DNA from 4 places in the Streptomyces sp. NPDC102451 genome. Region 3 is predicted to be linked to each of the others. Evidence: riboswitches for the same ligand, from Rfam matches in the RefSeq annotation. Region 3 holds a riboswitch; each other region holds the start of a gene.

Region 1 (3,783 bases), on a different contig from region 3:
CTCCTCGATGCGCAGCAGCTGGTTGTACTTGGCGACGCGGTCCGAGCGGGCCGGGGCGCCGGTCTTGATCTGGCCGCAGTTCACCGCGACGGCGAGGTCGGCGATGGTGACGTCCTCGGTCTCACCGGAGCGGTGGGACATCATGCACTTGAAGCCGTTGCGCTGGGCCAGCTCGACGGCGTCCAGGGTCTCGGTCAGCGAACCGATCTGGTTCACCTTGACGAGCAGGGCGTTGGCCGAGCCCTCCTCGATGCCACGGGCGAGGCGCTCCGGGTTGGTGACGAACAGGTCGTCACCGACGATCTGCACCTTGGAGCCGAGCTTGTCGGTGATGACCTTCCAGCCCGCCCAGTCGTCCTCGTACAGCGGGTCCTCGATGGAGACCAGCGGGTACGCGGAGACGAGCTCCTCGTAGTACTCGGTCATCTCGGCGGCCGAGCGGGACTTGCCCTCGAACTCGTAGACGCCGTCCTTGTAGAACTCGGACGCGGCGACGTCGAGCGCGAGCGCGATGTCGCGGCCCGGGACGTAACCGGCCTCCTTGACGGCCTCCAGGATGAGGTCGAGGGCGGCGCGGTTGGACTCCAGGTTGGGGGCGAAGCCGCCCTCGTCACCGAGGCCGGTGGACAGGCCCTTGGTCTTCAGGACCTTCTTCAGCGTGTGGTAGATCTCCGCGCCCCAGCGAAGGGCCTCGGAGAAGGACTCGGCGCCGATCGGCGCGATCATGAACTCCTGGATGTCCACGTTGGAGTCGGCGTGCGAGCCGCCGTTCAGGATGTTCATCATCGGAACGGGCAGCAGGTGCGCGTTCGGGCCGCCGAGGTAGCGGAACAGCGGGAGGTCGGACGCCTCGGACGCGGCGTGCGCCACGGCCAGCGAGACGCCGAGGATGGCGTTGGCGCCGAGGGAGCCCTTGTTCTCGGTGGCGTCCAGGTCGAACATCGCCTGGTCGATGAGGCGCTGCTCGGTGGCGTCGTAACCGACGAGCTCCGGGCCGATCTGCTCGATCACGGCGAGGACGGCCTTCTCGACGCCCTTGCCCTGGTAACGGTTGGGGTCCCCGTCGCGAAGCTCAATGGCCTCGAACGCACCGGTGGAGGCGCCGGACGGAACAGCAGCACGTCCCGTGCTGCCGTCGTCGAGGCCAACCTCGACCTCGACCGTGGGGTTGCCCCGGGAGTCGAGGATTTCCCTGGCTACGACGACGTCGATGGACGGCACGAGGCATCTCCTTCTGGGATCTGACACTGGTTGTGCAGGGTCACTGTGGCCTTGCGCCACGAGCCTAACCGGCTCGGCACGCTCCGTCGGCCGTCCGCCCGTCCCCTGGGACGAAAAAGGACCCAAGGACCTGCATTCCGGGCAAAGCTCCAGAAATTTACTGACGGGTAACCACAACTGTTGAACACTCACCTCCACGGCGGGCCCGCGCCCCGCCCCCGAGCGCGACGGCCGCAGGGGTCCGGACACGACCCCGGCCCGGCGCGCGGGGGGTCTGCGCGCCGGGCCGGGTCTCCGGGGCAGGAGGAAGACCCCGGGCCGTTTCCGGCTACTTCAGGTGGAGCTGCTGACCCGGGAAGATCAGGTCGGCGTCGTCGACGATGTCGTCGTTCAGCTTGAACAGCTTCGCCCAGCCGCCCTTGACCTTCTTCGCGTCGGCGATCTTACTGAGGGTGTCGCCGGCCTTGACCTTGTACTCGCCGTCGCCCTTCTCGACCTTCTCGCCGGTCGGGGTGGTGACGGTCTTCTCGGCGGCCGTGCGCTTCTCGCTGCGCGTGGTGGGCTGCTCGGCCTTGCGCTCCGGCGCGGCCTGCGGGGCCGTGTCGCCGTTCTTCGAGGAGCCGGTGTCGACACCCGGGTCCACACCGTCGTTCGTCAGGCCGCCGGCCCCGGCGCAGGCCCAGGCACCCGGGCCCTGCAGGTCGAGGAGCTTCTCGGCGGCGGCTATCTGCTGGTCCTTGGAGGCCAGGTCGGCACGCGCGGCGTACTGCGTACCGCCGGCGGCGGCCCAGCTGGACTGCGAGAACTGCAGGCCGCCGTAGTAACCGTTGCCGGTGTTGATGGACCAGTTGCCACCGGACTCGCACTGGGCGACGGCGTCCCAGGTCTCGACGGAGGCGGCGGAGGCGCCGGTCGCGCCCATCAGCGGTACGGCGACGGCGGCACCGGTGACACCGGCCAGGGTCGCGACACGGACGGCCTTGGACGGGCGACGGTGCTTGCCCTTGCTGGAAAGCAGCATGGTTCTCCTCACCGACGCCTACGAGGTGAGCTGTCGGGTTCGGGCCTGTGAGTTGCCCGGTCGCCCCCACTCGCGGACGACTTCACCCCTAGCCGTACCTCCGCCCGTCTTCCGACGGCCGGGTCCGGCGCTTACCTGGGTCCCCCGCTCCTGCCTACGGCGCTTTACGCGTCGGTCCCCTTCGGCCGACGGCAGGATTCGGCGTGACGGTCGAAGGTGCCCGCGGTGCGAGCGGCTCCGACCGTAAACACACGCAACCCCCACATTCAAAGATGGACATAACGACCAATCAGCCCGAACCGATCCAAGGTGAACATCCGTTTACGCAGGTCGGAGCCAATATGGACGGATCGGACGGACCGGCCGCAACAGTTCAAGCAAAGAGACCCATGTCTCACTTACGCATAAGTGGACATAGGCCTCTGAACTACCCCTGATTTCGGGGTGTTTTCCTGCTTTTGATCAGTTGGCGGCGGCGGTCTCCGACGGCGCGTCCTGCGCGTCGGACCCGAGGCCGAGGAGGTCCAGGCTCTGGCCGGGAAGGATCAGGTCCGGGTCGGAGCCCAGCTCGTCCTTGTTGGCCTCGTAGAGCGCGGGCCAGCCGCCGCGGAGATCCTGCGCGTCGGCGATCGCCCAGAGGTTGTCGCCCTCGCGGACGGTGTACGTCCCCTCCGCACCCTGACGCGCCTCGGATTCACCGCGCGAGGCGTGCCGGCCGGACTCGCGCCCGTCGTCCGGGCCCGATCCCTCGCCCGCCTCGGGGGCGGGCGTGCCGCGGTGCTTGCCGGCCGTCCCGCCGTCGCCCTTCGAGGCGCCGGACTTCCCGGAGGCCTCGGGGGACGGGGTGGCCGACGGCGACGCGCCGTCCTCGTCCCCCTTGTCCGCCGTGCCGTCGGAGGCGTCCGACGGGTCCGGCGCTTCGGACGAGGGGGTCCCGGACGGGGTCGCGGTGTCCGAGGGCTCGGCGGAGGGGGTCTCGGACGGCGTCGCGGTGTCCGAGGGCTCCGCGGAGGGCTCGCCGCCCGGGTCGATACCCGGCAGCGTCCCGTCCAGGGCGAGACCGGAGATCACCGCGCAGCTCGGCCACGCCTGCGGTCCCTTGTCGTCCAGGACCTTCTCCGCGACCGAGATCTGCTGCGAGCGGCTGGCGAGGTCGGCCCGGGGCGCGAACGCCGTGCCGCCGTACGCCGACCATGTGTCCTGCGAGAACTGCAGACCGCCGTAGTAGCCGTTGCCGAGGTCGGCACTCCACATGCCGCCGCTCTCGCATTCGGCGACCCGGTCCCAGGTCGACGCGTCAGCGGCTTGCGCGCCTCCGGCGCCGAGCAGCGGGATGGCAATGGCCGATCCGGTGACGCCTGCGGCGACGACGATGGCGGGTGCCTGGCGAGGGCGGCGGTGTCTGCCGGTCGCGGAGCCCATGGGATTGCCTTCCGTGTGACTGACATGTGACGGGTGAGTCGAACGGTGAACCTAGCCCTACTCGAACGTGTGTCACAAGTCGATGCAGCGGAGATCACGTGAAAGTCACAGAGTTGACA
Region 2 (3,783 bases), on a different contig from region 3:
CGTCCGAGGCGGACAACGCCGAGGCCGCCCTGGACCGTCTGGCGAAGCTGGTCACCGAGGGGCTCGAGGAGCTCCCGGAGACCGTCTGATTCCGGCCACTTCGAACCGGATTTCTTTCTGCGGAAAAGCCGCGGCATCCCCACCGGGAGCCGCGGCTTTTTCCGTTTCCCGTACGGGGCGGCCGGAGCCCCGGAAAATCCGATTCAGGGCAGCAGAAATAAAGCCCTGCGATAACGGCCCTCTTTGTATACGGCGCAATTGTTAATGACGGACACCCGCGGTGTTTACGGGGTGTTGCGAAGTCCTCACCCGGGCCGCGCCCGGCGTGTGGACGGGAGGGCGTCGCAGCCGGTGCGCCGCGGTGGCCCGCTCGGCGTGCTGGGTGGCGAGCGCCCTGGCCCGCTCCGGGTCGCGGCGCGCCACGGCGTCGACGAGAGCGCCGTGCTCGGCCCAGGAGTCCGCGGGACGGGCGGGCTGCTCGACGGCGTACATCCAGGCGATCTTGTGCCGGAGCTGGGTCAGCAGCGCGATCAGCGCGGGGCTGCCGGAGGCCTGCGCCAGCGTCTCGTGGAACCAGCCGCCCAGGGAGCGCAGATCCTCCCCCTCGCCCCGGCGCACACGCTCCTGACCCAGCCTGACCAGGCCGCGGAGCACCTTGAGGTGCGCCTCGGTGCGCCGCTGGGCCGCGCGGGCCGCCCCGAGGGGCTCCAGGAGCATGCGGATCTCCAGGAGGTCGGCGGCCTCCTGCTCCGTGGGCTCGGCGACACAGGCGCCGGCGTGCCGGCGCGTGACGACGAACCCCTCGGACTCCAGGGTGCGCAGCGCCTCGCGCACGGGGACGCGGGAGACGCCGTAGCGACGCGCGAGCACCTCCTCGGTGAGGCGGCTGCCGCGTTCGAAGACACCGGAGACGATGTCGTCACGGATTGCCGTGCATACCGAATGCGCGGGAATGCGCATGTCCGAACCTCCGCCTTAATCCCCGCGAAACGCGGCCGATCGACGCCTGTTCTGTGACTCTATTGCAACCGGCCGGAATTTCCGATGGCGGGGTGGAATCCATGGATATCTTTTGGCCAGGGAGCACTTCCGCGGGGGCTTCGTCGCGCGTCCGCCCCCGAACGCGGCGAAGGCCCCGGCGGGTGCCGGGGCCTTCGTCGGAGCGCTGTGGTGCGGCGTGGGGTCAGACCTGGACGCCGTGGGCGCGGAGGTAGGCGACGGGGTCCATGTCCGAGCCGTACTCGGGGGTGGTCCGGGCCTCGAAGTGCAGGTGCGGACCGGTGGAGTTGCCGGTCGAGCCGGAGAGGCCTATCCGCTCGCCCGAGCCGACGCTCTGGCCGACGGAGACGCCGATCGAGGAGAGATGGCCGTACTGGGTGTACGTGCCGTCCTTCATCCGGAGCACGATGTTGTTGCCGTACGCGCCGCCCCAGCCGGCCTCGACGACCGTGCCGGCGCCGACCGCGACGACGGAGGTGCCGGACGCCGCCTGGAAGTCCACGCCGGAGTGGCTGCCGGAGGACCAGAGCGCGCCGCCGGACTTGTAGCCGGTGGTCACGTGGGAGCCGGCGACCGGGAGGTGGAAGGAGTTCAGCCGGGCGCGCTCGGCGGCGCGGGCGGCGCGCGCCTTCTCCTCGCGGGTCTCCTTGGCACGGGCCTCCGCCTTGCGCTTGGCCTCGGCCTTCGCCTTCGCCTTGGCCGCGGCCTTCGCGGCGACGTCGGCCTGGTGCTTCTGTGCCTTCGCCTGGGCCTCGATCTGGGCGGCGAGGGTGGTGTCGAGGGCGACGGTCTGGGTCAGTCCGGTGGCGGTGACGGCCTCGGAATCCGCGGCGAGGGCCGGGGAGGCAGTGGCACCGATGACGCCGGTGGCGGCCAGGGTGGCGACGCCGGCGACCTTGGCGCTCCTGCGCGTCAGGCGGCTCGGGGCACGGTGCTTCCCGGTGGCACGGATGAACGCCATGGAGGGGCTGGTCCTTTCCTTCCTTCTCGCCTACCGGGTTAGCAGGGGGCGCCCCCTGGCCCTTTAGGCCTTGGGGGAGGGTTCGGAGCAGGAAGGTCTCCTACGGATCACTGGGCCCTCGACGAGGTGCAGGGATCCGATTCACCCCAGGGACTTCATGGGTCCCCGGCTCCCCAGGCTCGCGCCTGACGGGGACTCGGCGATGACTGTCCGGCGCCGCGGATGCGGCATTCGTCCGGCGGACAGCCGAGCCGACGCTAGAGCGCGCCCCTCGGCCCCGCCAAACGGAAAGGACCTTTTGTCACCCATCCCACAGGACGAATGCCAACCTTCTTTTCAAAACGGACAAATGACAGAACCCCGGCGGGAGTGCCCCCGCCGGGGTCCGTCATGTCCCGTTCCGTCAGCCGTTGACGACCGACACCTCGCCGATGCCGAGTGCCTCCACGGGCTCCTTGATCTGCGCGGCGTCCCCGACCAGCACGGTGACCAGCCGGTCGACCGGGAACGCGTTGACCACGGCGGCGGTCGCCTCGACCGTGCCGGTCGCGGCCAGGCGCGCGTACAGCTCGGCCTGGTAGTCGTCCGGCAGGTGCTGCTCCACCTGGTCGGCCAGGGTGCCCGCGACGGAGGCCGCCGTCTCGTACTTCAGCGGGGCCACGCCCACGAGGTTCTGCACGGCGGTCTCGCGCTCGGCGTCGGTGAGCCCCTCGGCCGCCAGGGTGCGCAGGACCTTCCAGAGGTCGTCGAGCGCGGGGCCGGTCGACTCCGTGTCCACGGAACCGCTGATGGCGAGCATCGCAGCGCCGGTCGCCCCCGCGGAGGAGCCGGGCGCCGTCGAGCGCAGCACCTGTCCGAAGGCCCGGACGCCGTAGGTGTAGCCCTTCTCCTCGCGCAGCACGCGGTCCAGCCGGGAGGTGAGGGTGCCTCCCAGGCAGTAGGTGCCGAGGACCTGGGCGGGCCACACGCTGTCGTGCCGGTCCGCGCCGATCCGGCCGATCAGCAGCTGCGTCTGCACGGCGCCGGGACGGTTCACGATGACCACACGACCGGAGTCGTCCGCGGTGATCGGGGGGACGGGCCGGGCCTGGCCCGCGTTGCCCGACCAGTCCCCGACGGTGTCGGAGAGCAGCGCGTCCAGGTCCACCCCGGTGAGGTCCCCGACGACGACCGCGGTCGCCGTGGACGGGCGGACATGGGCGTCGTAGAAGGCGCGTACGGCGGCGGCGTCGATCCGCCCGACGGTCTCCTCGGTGCCCCTGCGCGGGCGCGACATCCGTGCGGTGGCGGGGAAGAGCTCCTTGGAGAGCTGCTTGGCGGCCCGCATGGCGGGGTTGGCCTGCTCGTGGGGGATCTCGTCGAGGCGGTTGCCCACCAGACGCTCGATCTCGCTCTCCGAGAAGGCCGGGGCCCGCAGCGCCTCGGCGACCAGGCCGAGGGCCTTGGCCAGCCGGGAGGCCGGGACCTCCAGGGAGACGCGGACACCGGGGTGGTCCGCGTGGGCGCCCAGCGTGGCACCGCACCGCTCCAGCTCGGCGGCGAACTCCTCCGCGGAGCGCTTGTCCGTGCCCTCGGACAGCGCGCGGGCCATGATCGTGGCCACACCGTCCAGGCCCTCGGGCTCGGCGTCCAGCGGGGCGTCGAGGAAGATCTCCACGGCGACGACCTGCTGGCCGGGCCGGTGGCAGCGCAGCACGGTCAGCCCGTTGGGCAGGGCGCCGCGCTCGGGCGCGGGGAAGGCCCAGGGCCTGGCCTCGCCGGCGGTCGGCTGCGGGTGGTACTCCATCGCTACTCCAGTCACGGCGGCGTCGGTCACTTGTCGG
Region 3 (3,783 bases):
GAGGCGGCGATCTCCCGCACCGTACCGGCCTTGACCAGCTGGTCGAGCGCGGTGACGATCTCCTCGACCGGGACGCTCTCGTCGTCGAAGTGTGTGTAGTAGAGGTCGATGTGGTCGGTGCCGAGCCGGCGCAGCGACGCCTCCGCCGCCCCCTTGATGGTGGCCGGCGAGAGCCCCTTGTACGCGGGATGGGATCCGACCTTGGTGGCGATGACGACATCGTCGCGGCGGGAACGGGCCGCCAGCCACTTGCCGATGATGGTCTCCGACTCGCCGCCCTCGTTGCCCGGGACCCAGGCGGAGTAGGCGTCGGCGGTGTCGACGAAGTTGCCGCCGGCCGCCACGTACGCGTCGAGGACGGCGAAGGAGCGGTCCTCGTCGGCCGTCCAGCCGAAGACGTTGCCGCCGAGGGCGAGGGGGAAGACCTGGAGGCTCGATGAACCGAGCGGGCGCAGAGATGTCATACCCGGGGACAACCAGCCGGCTGAACCGACTATTCCGGTACGCGGGCCACGCCGGGCCCTGGCGCCGAGGTCCTGGCGCCGAGTTCCAGGGGCCGAGTTCCAGGGGCCGCCCGGTTGCGGACAGACCGGCGGCCCTGACGTCGGGGGGTCGTGCGTCAGGGCCGCCGGGGTTCCGGTGCGCCGGGGTCCGAGGGGGGCAGCCCTCAGATGGTGAGGCCCTTGCCGCGCAGCCAGCTCATCGGGTCGACGCCCGAGCCGTCCGCGGTGTGGACCTCCAGGTGGAGATGCGGGCCCGTCACGTTGCCGGTGGCGCCGACACGGCCGATGGTGTCGCCCGTGGTGACCTTCTGTCCGGCGGTGACGTCCATCGAGGACTGGTGGCAGTACCAGATCTCCGTGCCGTCATCGAGCTCCAGGACCGTGCGGTAGCCGTACGAGCCGGACCAGCCGGCCGACTTCACGGTGCCGCTGTGCACGGCCTTGACCGGGGTGCCGGTCGGGGCCGCGAAGTCCAGCCCGGTGTGGTAGCCGGACGACCACATCGAACCGGCCTGACCGAAGGTCGAGGTGATGGTGTACGAGGAGGTCGGGACGGCGTAGCTGGCGGCGAGCTTGGCGAGGCGCTCGGCCTCGGCCTTCTTCTTCGCCGCCTCTTCGGCCGCCTTCTTCTTCGCGGCGGCCTTCGCCTCGGCGTCGCTCTGCTGCTTCGCCGCCTCGGCCGCGGCGGCCTCGGCCGCCGCCTGCTCCTCCGCGGCCTTGGCCTCGGCGTCGGCTCCGGCCTGCTGCTGCTCGGCCTGCTGGAGGATGCGGGCGCGGAGCGCCTCGCCGGCGTCCGTGGTGCCCTGCTCGGCCTCGGCGGCGGTGATGCCGGCGCTGGTCAGCGGGGAGGACGCGGCGACCGTCTCGTGGTCCGAGTCGGAATCGCCGGACATGAACGCGCCCACGCCGGGAAGGGACTTGGCGTCGGGGAGATTGTCCGCGATGGAATCGGGAAGAGAAATGGAGACCGGCGGCTTGCTCTGGGCGGTGGCCATGCCACCCGCTCCGACGGCCGCGATGACGCCGACGCCGAGGACGGTGGAGCTACGGGCGAGACCCCGCTGCTTCGCAACGCGGTGCCGGCCGCGTACGGGACGGATGGACTCCTCGGTGGGGTTCCATTCCTCCCAGGTCCTGTCCTCATCACCGAGACTGTCGGTCCTGAAGGATGACGGGGCCTCGGGGGCAGGCTGATTGGACGCCACGTGGGCGCACTCCTTTCCTTCCTTCTCGCCTACCGGGTTAGCTGACGGGTTCGGAGCAGGAAGGTCTCCTACGGGCGCCTCTGCCTCTCACGAGACACAGGTGTCCGATTCACCCCATGTAGGTGGTTCCCCGGTTCCCTTGCGGAATTCGGCGCTGCGCACGGTGCCGTCTCTTGCGACGGCGGGTACAACCGCGCTGCGTTATCGAACGTTAATAGACACCCGGGTCCGATTCCAAGCTGTTCCCATAGATCAGTCATGGCCCTGGCCTGGACTTTCAGGGGTCAAACGGGCGCAAACGGGCGAGTTGAGTGCCACTTATCCGGCCAGCAGTTTCTGACGTTGCGTCAAATGTTATGCGGAGCGAGGTCTTTCGACTACCGAAAGTCGCGACCGGTCATCCACGGTCCCGCCCCACGATCTTCACCGTCGTCCGCCGCTCCTGCTGACCCCGCGCCGGACGGCCCACCGCGAGGAGCGCCAGGTCGTCCGTCGACCGGCCTCCGGTGTGCAGCCGTACGTCGTCGGTGAGCGCGGACAGCAGTTCTTCGGGCCCCGGGAAGATCCGGCCGCGCAGCCGGGCCGCCGGGTCGTAGAAGGCGCCCTTCGCGTCCCGCGCCTCGGACAGCCCGTCGGTGAACGCCAGGAACATCGACCCGGCCGGCAGCGCCCACTCGTCCGCCCGGTCCGGCCACACCCCCAGCCCCATCCCGAGCGGCAGGGCGGGCACCGTCGGCGCCAGCACGTCCAGCGCCCCGTCCTGGTGCAGCACGAGCGGCTCGGGGTGCCCGCGGTTGACGATCCGCAGGGTGTCCGAGCCGGACGGGATCTCCGCGAGGACGGCGGTGACGAACCCCTCCATGGAGTCGAGCCCGCCCCGCCGCGATCCCTCACGGGCCAGCGCCCGCTCCAGCCGCTGGACCACCCCCTCCAGCGACAGCTCCTGCTCGGCGGCCTCCCGGAACGCGCCGATCACGACGGCCACCGCCGCCACGGCGTCCAGCCCCTTGCCCCGTACGTCCCCGAGGACCAGGCGCACCCCGAACGGCGTGTCCGCGACGGCGTACAGGTCTCCGCCGACGAACTCGTCCGCCTGGGCCGCCTCGTACCGCGCCGCGACCAGCAGCCCGCCGATCCGGTCCTCGGGCGTCGGGAGCACCGCGCGCATCGCGGTCTCCGCGACGAACCTGGCCGAGGCCAGCTGCTCGTTCCTGCGGCGCACGACCCGGTTGATGACGAGGGAGAGCGCGGCAACGGTGACCAGCGTGAACAGGTCGGTGATCGGCACGATCCGGCCCAGCGCGCCGTCGGAGATCCGGATGGCGAGCACCACGAGGATCGCGGTCACCCCGATGCGGACGGTGCTGGCCAGCGAGAAGAACGGGGCGGCGATCAGCGGAGCGGCGGCGAAGAGCGGCACGGCGGTGACCTCGGTCGGCGTCACGAGGTCGAAGATCACACCGACGCAGATCATCAGGGCGGGCAGCACGCGCACGAACCACCGGGAACGGTCGCTCCCGTCAGCGCTCCCCCGGCGTCCGTCCCGCATCCCCACGTGTGCACTCCTGCCCGCTCCACCCACGGGTGCGGACGGTACCGCGCCCCGCCCAGGCCGGCCGGAGCCGCGCCGAACGGCGAATCCCCATCGGCCGAAGGGAGGAGCGCGCCGCAGGTCCCGCCGTCCGGTGGTCAGTCGGAGAGCCGGTGCCGCGCGTAGATCGTCAGTGCGTCCCGTACGAAGACGGCGGTTCCGTCCCCGCAGCGATCGTAGTTCCTCCCGAGGCGCGGATCCGCGACGTACCGCCGCCGCAGCCGGGCCGGCGCATACGACAGAGGCCCGGATCCTCGAAAGGATCCGGGCCTCAGTCTTTAGTAGCGGGGACAGGATTTGAACCTGCGACCTCTGGGTTATGAGCCCAGCGAGCTACCGAGCTGCTCCACCCCGCGCCGTTGTGATTGCAACTCTACGCCATCCGGGAGGGCGCTCCGACCACTCCTGGTCCCGCTCCCCTCGCACGCCGCCGGCAAGGAAACCTCTCGGCCTCGACCGGCTGCGCCAACTCAGGCTGCGTACC
Region 4 (3,783 bases), on a different contig from region 3:
CGTAGCGATCGGCGATGGACCGGACATGCGCGGTGTACATGGCGATCTTGCCCCGCAGATGCTTGAGCACGGGGATGCCACGCGTGTCGAAGCCGGTGGTGACCATGACGGTGCCGACCGCCTGGGTCAGGTCGGCGACCGCACGCTCGAAGCGTTCGGCCACGTCGTCCGGGTCGGAACCGGGACGGAGGATGTCGTTGCCGCCCGCGCAGAAGCTCACCAGATCAGGTGCCAGCTCCTTGGCGCGGGGGACCTGTTCCTCGACTATCTGGTCGAGGAGGCGTCCGCGTACGGCGAGATTGGCGTACCGGAAGTTCCCGTGCATGTCGTCCGCGGGGGCGACCACCGCATCAGGGACCGGGAGCTGGTCCGCCAGGAGGACCGCGAACCGGTCGGCCCAGCCGACGAGCGTGCCTCCGGGGCCGGGGTCTCCGACGCCCTCGGTGAAGCTGTCGCCAATCGCTGCGTACGACCCGATGATGCCTCGTGTTTTGTTTCTCGAATCGTCTGCCACAAGGGCTTATCTTGCACCTTCGATTGTGACCTACGCGACCGTAATAAGGGGTTGACGGGTGGTGAGAAAGACCACCCGGTCAGTTTTTGGTAAAGCCGGAATAAGGAGAGGGGCGGTGCGCCGCTGCGCACCGCCCCTCTCCTTCAGTCCGAGATGGGACCCTCGGGTGGTGTGTCTCAGATGGAGACGCCGTGCGAACGCAGGTAGGCGATCGGGTCGACGTCCGAGCCGTAGCTCGGGCCGGTCCGGACCTCGAAGTGGAGGTGCGGGCCGGTGGAGTTGCCGGTGGTGCCGGAGAGGCCGATCTGCTGGCCGCCGGTGACGGTCTGGCCGGCCGAGACCTCGAGCGAGGACAGGTGCGCGTACTGGGAGTACATGCCGTCGCTGTGCTGGATGACGACCTCGTTGCCGTACGAGCCGCTCCAGCCGGCGGAGACCACGGTGCCCTCGCCGATGGACCGGACGCTGGTGCCTGAGGCCGCCTGGAAGTCGGAGCCGGTGTGGTAGCCGCTGGACCAGCTGGCGCCCGAGGCGCGGTACTGGGTGGTGACGTTGGGGTTCTCGACCGGGGTGGTCCAGCCCGAGGTGTTGCTCTCGGAGGCGCCGGAGTCGGCGGTCTCCTCGGCCGGAGCAGCCGCCTCCTTGACGGGAGCAGCCGTCTTCTCGGCCGGAGCGGCCTTCTTCGCGGCCGACGGGGCCGACTTGGAGGGCGTGGCGTCGGCGGAGCCGGATGCCTTGGCGCCGATGGTCAGCTTCAGGCCCGGCCGGATCAGGCTCGGGTTCTCGCCGACGACGTCACGGTTGTCCTGGTACAGCTTCTGCCAGCCGCCCTTGACCTTCTGGTCGGCCGCTATCTTCACCAGGTAGTCGCCGGAGACCACGGAGTAGGTCTTCGGGGCACTCTTCGCCGCGGAGGCGGGGGCGCCGTGCGCGGCGGCGGACGTGGAGGCCGGTGCGGCCTGCTCGGCCGCGTTGGCGCCGGTGGCGCCGATCAGCGGGAGGGCGAGTACGGCGCCGCCGGTCCCCGCGGCAAGGACGCCTCGGGAGATCGGGCCGGTCTTCGTACGACGGTGCTTGCCTTTTGCGGGCATGGGGCTTTTCCTCTCCGGCGCCTGCGAGGTGAGCTGTCGGGTTCGGACTGGAGATGCCCGGCCGCACTGTGCGCGACTTGACCCCTAGCCGTACCGGATCCCTCCGGCCGGCGGCCTACCTGGTTCCCCCGCTCCTGCCACACGTGAGTCGTTGCGGATTCCGGGCGGCGGCAGGATTAGGCGTTCCGTCCGGATTGACCGTGACCGTAAGCGAGCCGGGACGCCGCGAACAAGCCACGGATTGTGAAGCGGAATCCACGCTTCAATTCCGGTGCGGAATTACCGTCACACTCCGTGGATTACCGATCTTGGCTTTCCGCGCGGCGTCAGGAATACCCCTCGGCATCCTCGCCACACACCGTCACGGATATGATCCCGCTCACCTCACTCACACCATCTCCCGTACAAGCGGGGCGTGTTCTGCTAAATGCACCAATACGGACATGGCGCGACCTTCGCCCCATGAGGGAGACCGGGGCCACGGCGACCGGGACGGCTGCGCGATGCAGCTATGTCGTATCGTCGCGGGCGTGCCCCGTCGGCGAGCGGCGCCGACGCCCGACACCCCCAGGAGCCCTTGTGACGCAGCTGCCAGAGGTCCCGCCGGCCGGCCCCGAGCCGACGGACGTCGACCTGTCCGGTGTCCGCAACTTCCGTGACGTCGGCGGGCTTCCGACCGCCGACGGCCGCACCGTGCGGTACGGGCGCCTCTACCGCAGCGGTCACCTCGCCCACGCCACCGAGTCCGACGCAGCCTTCCTCTCCGGACTCGGCCTGCACACGATCTTCGACTTCCGCAATGCGGCCGACCACAAGCTCGACGGTCTCGACGTGGAGCTGCCCGGCGTCCGGAATGTCAGCATTCCTCTCTCCGACCCGGCGGACGGCGCGGAGTTCTGGCGGCTGGTGCGCGACGGGAACATCCAGCAGTTGCGCTCGATCCTGGCCGACGGCAAGGGAACGGCGAGGATGGTCGCCTCGTACCGTTCGATCATCAAGGACCGCACCGCCGAACACAGCCGCGTACTGCACGCGCTGGCCGAGGACAGCGTGCCGGCGCTGATGCACTGTGCGGCGGGCAAGGACCGGGCCGGCCTTTCGGTCGCGGTCTCGCTGCTCGCGGTCGGTGTCGAGAAGGAGGCCATCGAGGCCGACTACCTCAAGTCGAACGACGCGCACCGCCGCTACAAGGTGCGGCGCAGCGACACCTCGCCGGTGGGAATGTCCGACGAGGTGATGGAACTGCTCAATCCGCTCTTCGGTGCCCGCGCCGAGTACCTCACCGCGGCGCTCGACACCATCGACGAGATCTGGGGCAGCGCGGACCGCTATTTCCTGGAAGGGCTGAAGATCAGCCACGAGACCCGCGCGAAGCTGCGTGAGCGCCTCGTCGAAGGCGCGTGACGCCGTCGGTCAGCCTTTGCCGGCCACGGTGAAGAGGAGGTAGAGGAAGCCCGCGACGACGTGTCCGGCCACCAGGTAGGCGAAGAGCCGGATCACGACGCCGCGGGGCATCCGCCGCTCCTGTGTGTCCGCACTCTTCGGCCTGCGCGGGGTGAGCGGGTCGTAGTGCTCCGAATCGGACATGACAGTCCTCTCTTCCGGCCGCTCGGACCGGGGGGCAGGGGCGAAGGGTGTGCGTGGGGGGGGCGTGCGGGATCAGAGCCGGTGCATGCCGCTGCCCAGGCACAGCTCGGCGGCCGGGCTCTGCAGCAGCGTGTGGACGAAGAGCAGGCGCGCCCCGCCGGTGCCGAGCGCGGCGATCCGGTGCGGGGTGAGCGAGTCGAAGTGCGCACTGTCCCCCGGGTCGAGGTCGTGCACGCTCTCGCCGAGCACGACCCGGAGCCTGCCGTCGAGGACGTACAGCCACTCCTCCCCGGGGTGGACGCGCACGAGGTCGCCCTCGGCGCCGTACGGGACACGGACGTGCAGCGCCTGCATGGCGCGGCCGGGTGCGCCCGCCTGCCGGTAGACCCAGCCGCCCGCCTCGGTGCCGCGCGGCGTGCCCTCGGGCAGGCTGCCGCGGACGATCGCGTCACGTTCGGGCGGCATCTCGCCCAGGAGCTCGGAGACGGTCGTACCGTAGACCCGGGCGAGGCCGAGCAGCATCGGCAGCGAAGGCTGCCTCCGGCCCGTCTCGAGCCGGGAGAGGTGGGCCGGGGAGAGTCCTGCCCGTCC

Evidence for each region. A riboswitch is a leader RNA that binds a small molecule or an ion and turns the genes downstream of it on or off. The one in region 3 is predicted to bind cyclic di-AMP.
Region 1: it holds a riboswitch for cyclic di-AMP, as region 3 does, so the genes downstream of both, ACIRD8_RS27225 (transglycosylase family protein) here and ACIRD8_RS33320 (M23 family metallopeptidase) in region 3, are expected to answer to the same signal.
Region 2: it holds a riboswitch for cyclic di-AMP, as region 3 does, so the genes downstream of both, ACIRD8_RS29980 (M23 family metallopeptidase) here and ACIRD8_RS33320 (M23 family metallopeptidase) in region 3, are expected to answer to the same signal.
Region 4: it holds a riboswitch for cyclic di-AMP, as region 3 does, so the genes downstream of both, ACIRD8_RS26665 (peptidoglycan DD-metalloendopeptidase family protein) here and ACIRD8_RS33320 (M23 family metallopeptidase) in region 3, are expected to answer to the same signal.

Annotation. Positions count from the first base shown of each region.
Region 1 is NZ_JBIWKD010000014.1:114,633-118,415, forward strand. Features, by position in the region: gene eno (phosphopyruvate hydratase) at 1-1,221, opposite strand, end outside; gene ACIRD8_RS27225 (transglycosylase family protein) at 1,550-2,242, opposite strand; cyclic di-AMP (ydaO/yuaA leader) riboswitch at 2,243-2,414, opposite strand; gene ACIRD8_RS27230 (transglycosylase family protein) at 2,705-3,664, opposite strand; partial or broken gene ACIRD8_RS27235 (cytochrome P450) at 3,770-3,783, opposite strand, start outside.
Region 2 is NZ_JBIWKD010000017.1:122,366-126,148, reverse strand. Features, by position in the region: gene ACIRD8_RS29990 (HPr family phosphocarrier protein) at 1-89, shown strand, start outside; gene ACIRD8_RS29985 (GntR family transcriptional regulator) at 262-960, opposite strand; gene ACIRD8_RS29980 (M23 family metallopeptidase) at 1,184-1,960, opposite strand; cyclic di-AMP (ydaO/yuaA leader) riboswitch at 1,973-2,172, opposite strand; gene ACIRD8_RS29975 (M16 family metallopeptidase) at 2,364-3,746, opposite strand; gene ACIRD8_RS29970 (M16 family metallopeptidase) at 3,773-3,783, opposite strand, start outside.
Region 3 is NZ_JBIWKD010000022.1:93,946-97,728, reverse strand. Features, by position in the region: gene ACIRD8_RS33325 (aldo/keto reductase) at 1-464, opposite strand, end outside; gene ACIRD8_RS33320 (M23 family metallopeptidase) at 668-1,708, opposite strand; cyclic di-AMP (ydaO/yuaA leader) riboswitch at 1,720-1,872, opposite strand; gene ACIRD8_RS33315 (PP2C family protein-serine/threonine phosphatase) at 2,106-3,257, opposite strand; partial or broken gene ACIRD8_RS33310 (TipAS antibiotic-recognition domain-containing protein) at 3,398-3,520, opposite strand; tRNA gene ACIRD8_RS33305 (tRNA-Met) at 3,582-3,655, opposite strand.
Region 4 is NZ_JBIWKD010000013.1:214,136-217,918, forward strand. Features, by position in the region: gene ACIRD8_RS26660 (SGNH/GDSL hydrolase family protein) at 1-514, opposite strand, end outside; gene ACIRD8_RS26665 (peptidoglycan DD-metalloendopeptidase family protein) at 691-1,605, opposite strand; cyclic di-AMP (ydaO/yuaA leader) riboswitch at 1,611-1,782, opposite strand; gene ACIRD8_RS26670 (tyrosine-protein phosphatase) at 2,185-3,009, shown strand; gene ACIRD8_RS26675 (DUF6126 family protein) at 3,019-3,192, opposite strand; gene ACIRD8_RS26680 (helix-turn-helix domain-containing protein) at 3,265-3,783, opposite strand, start outside.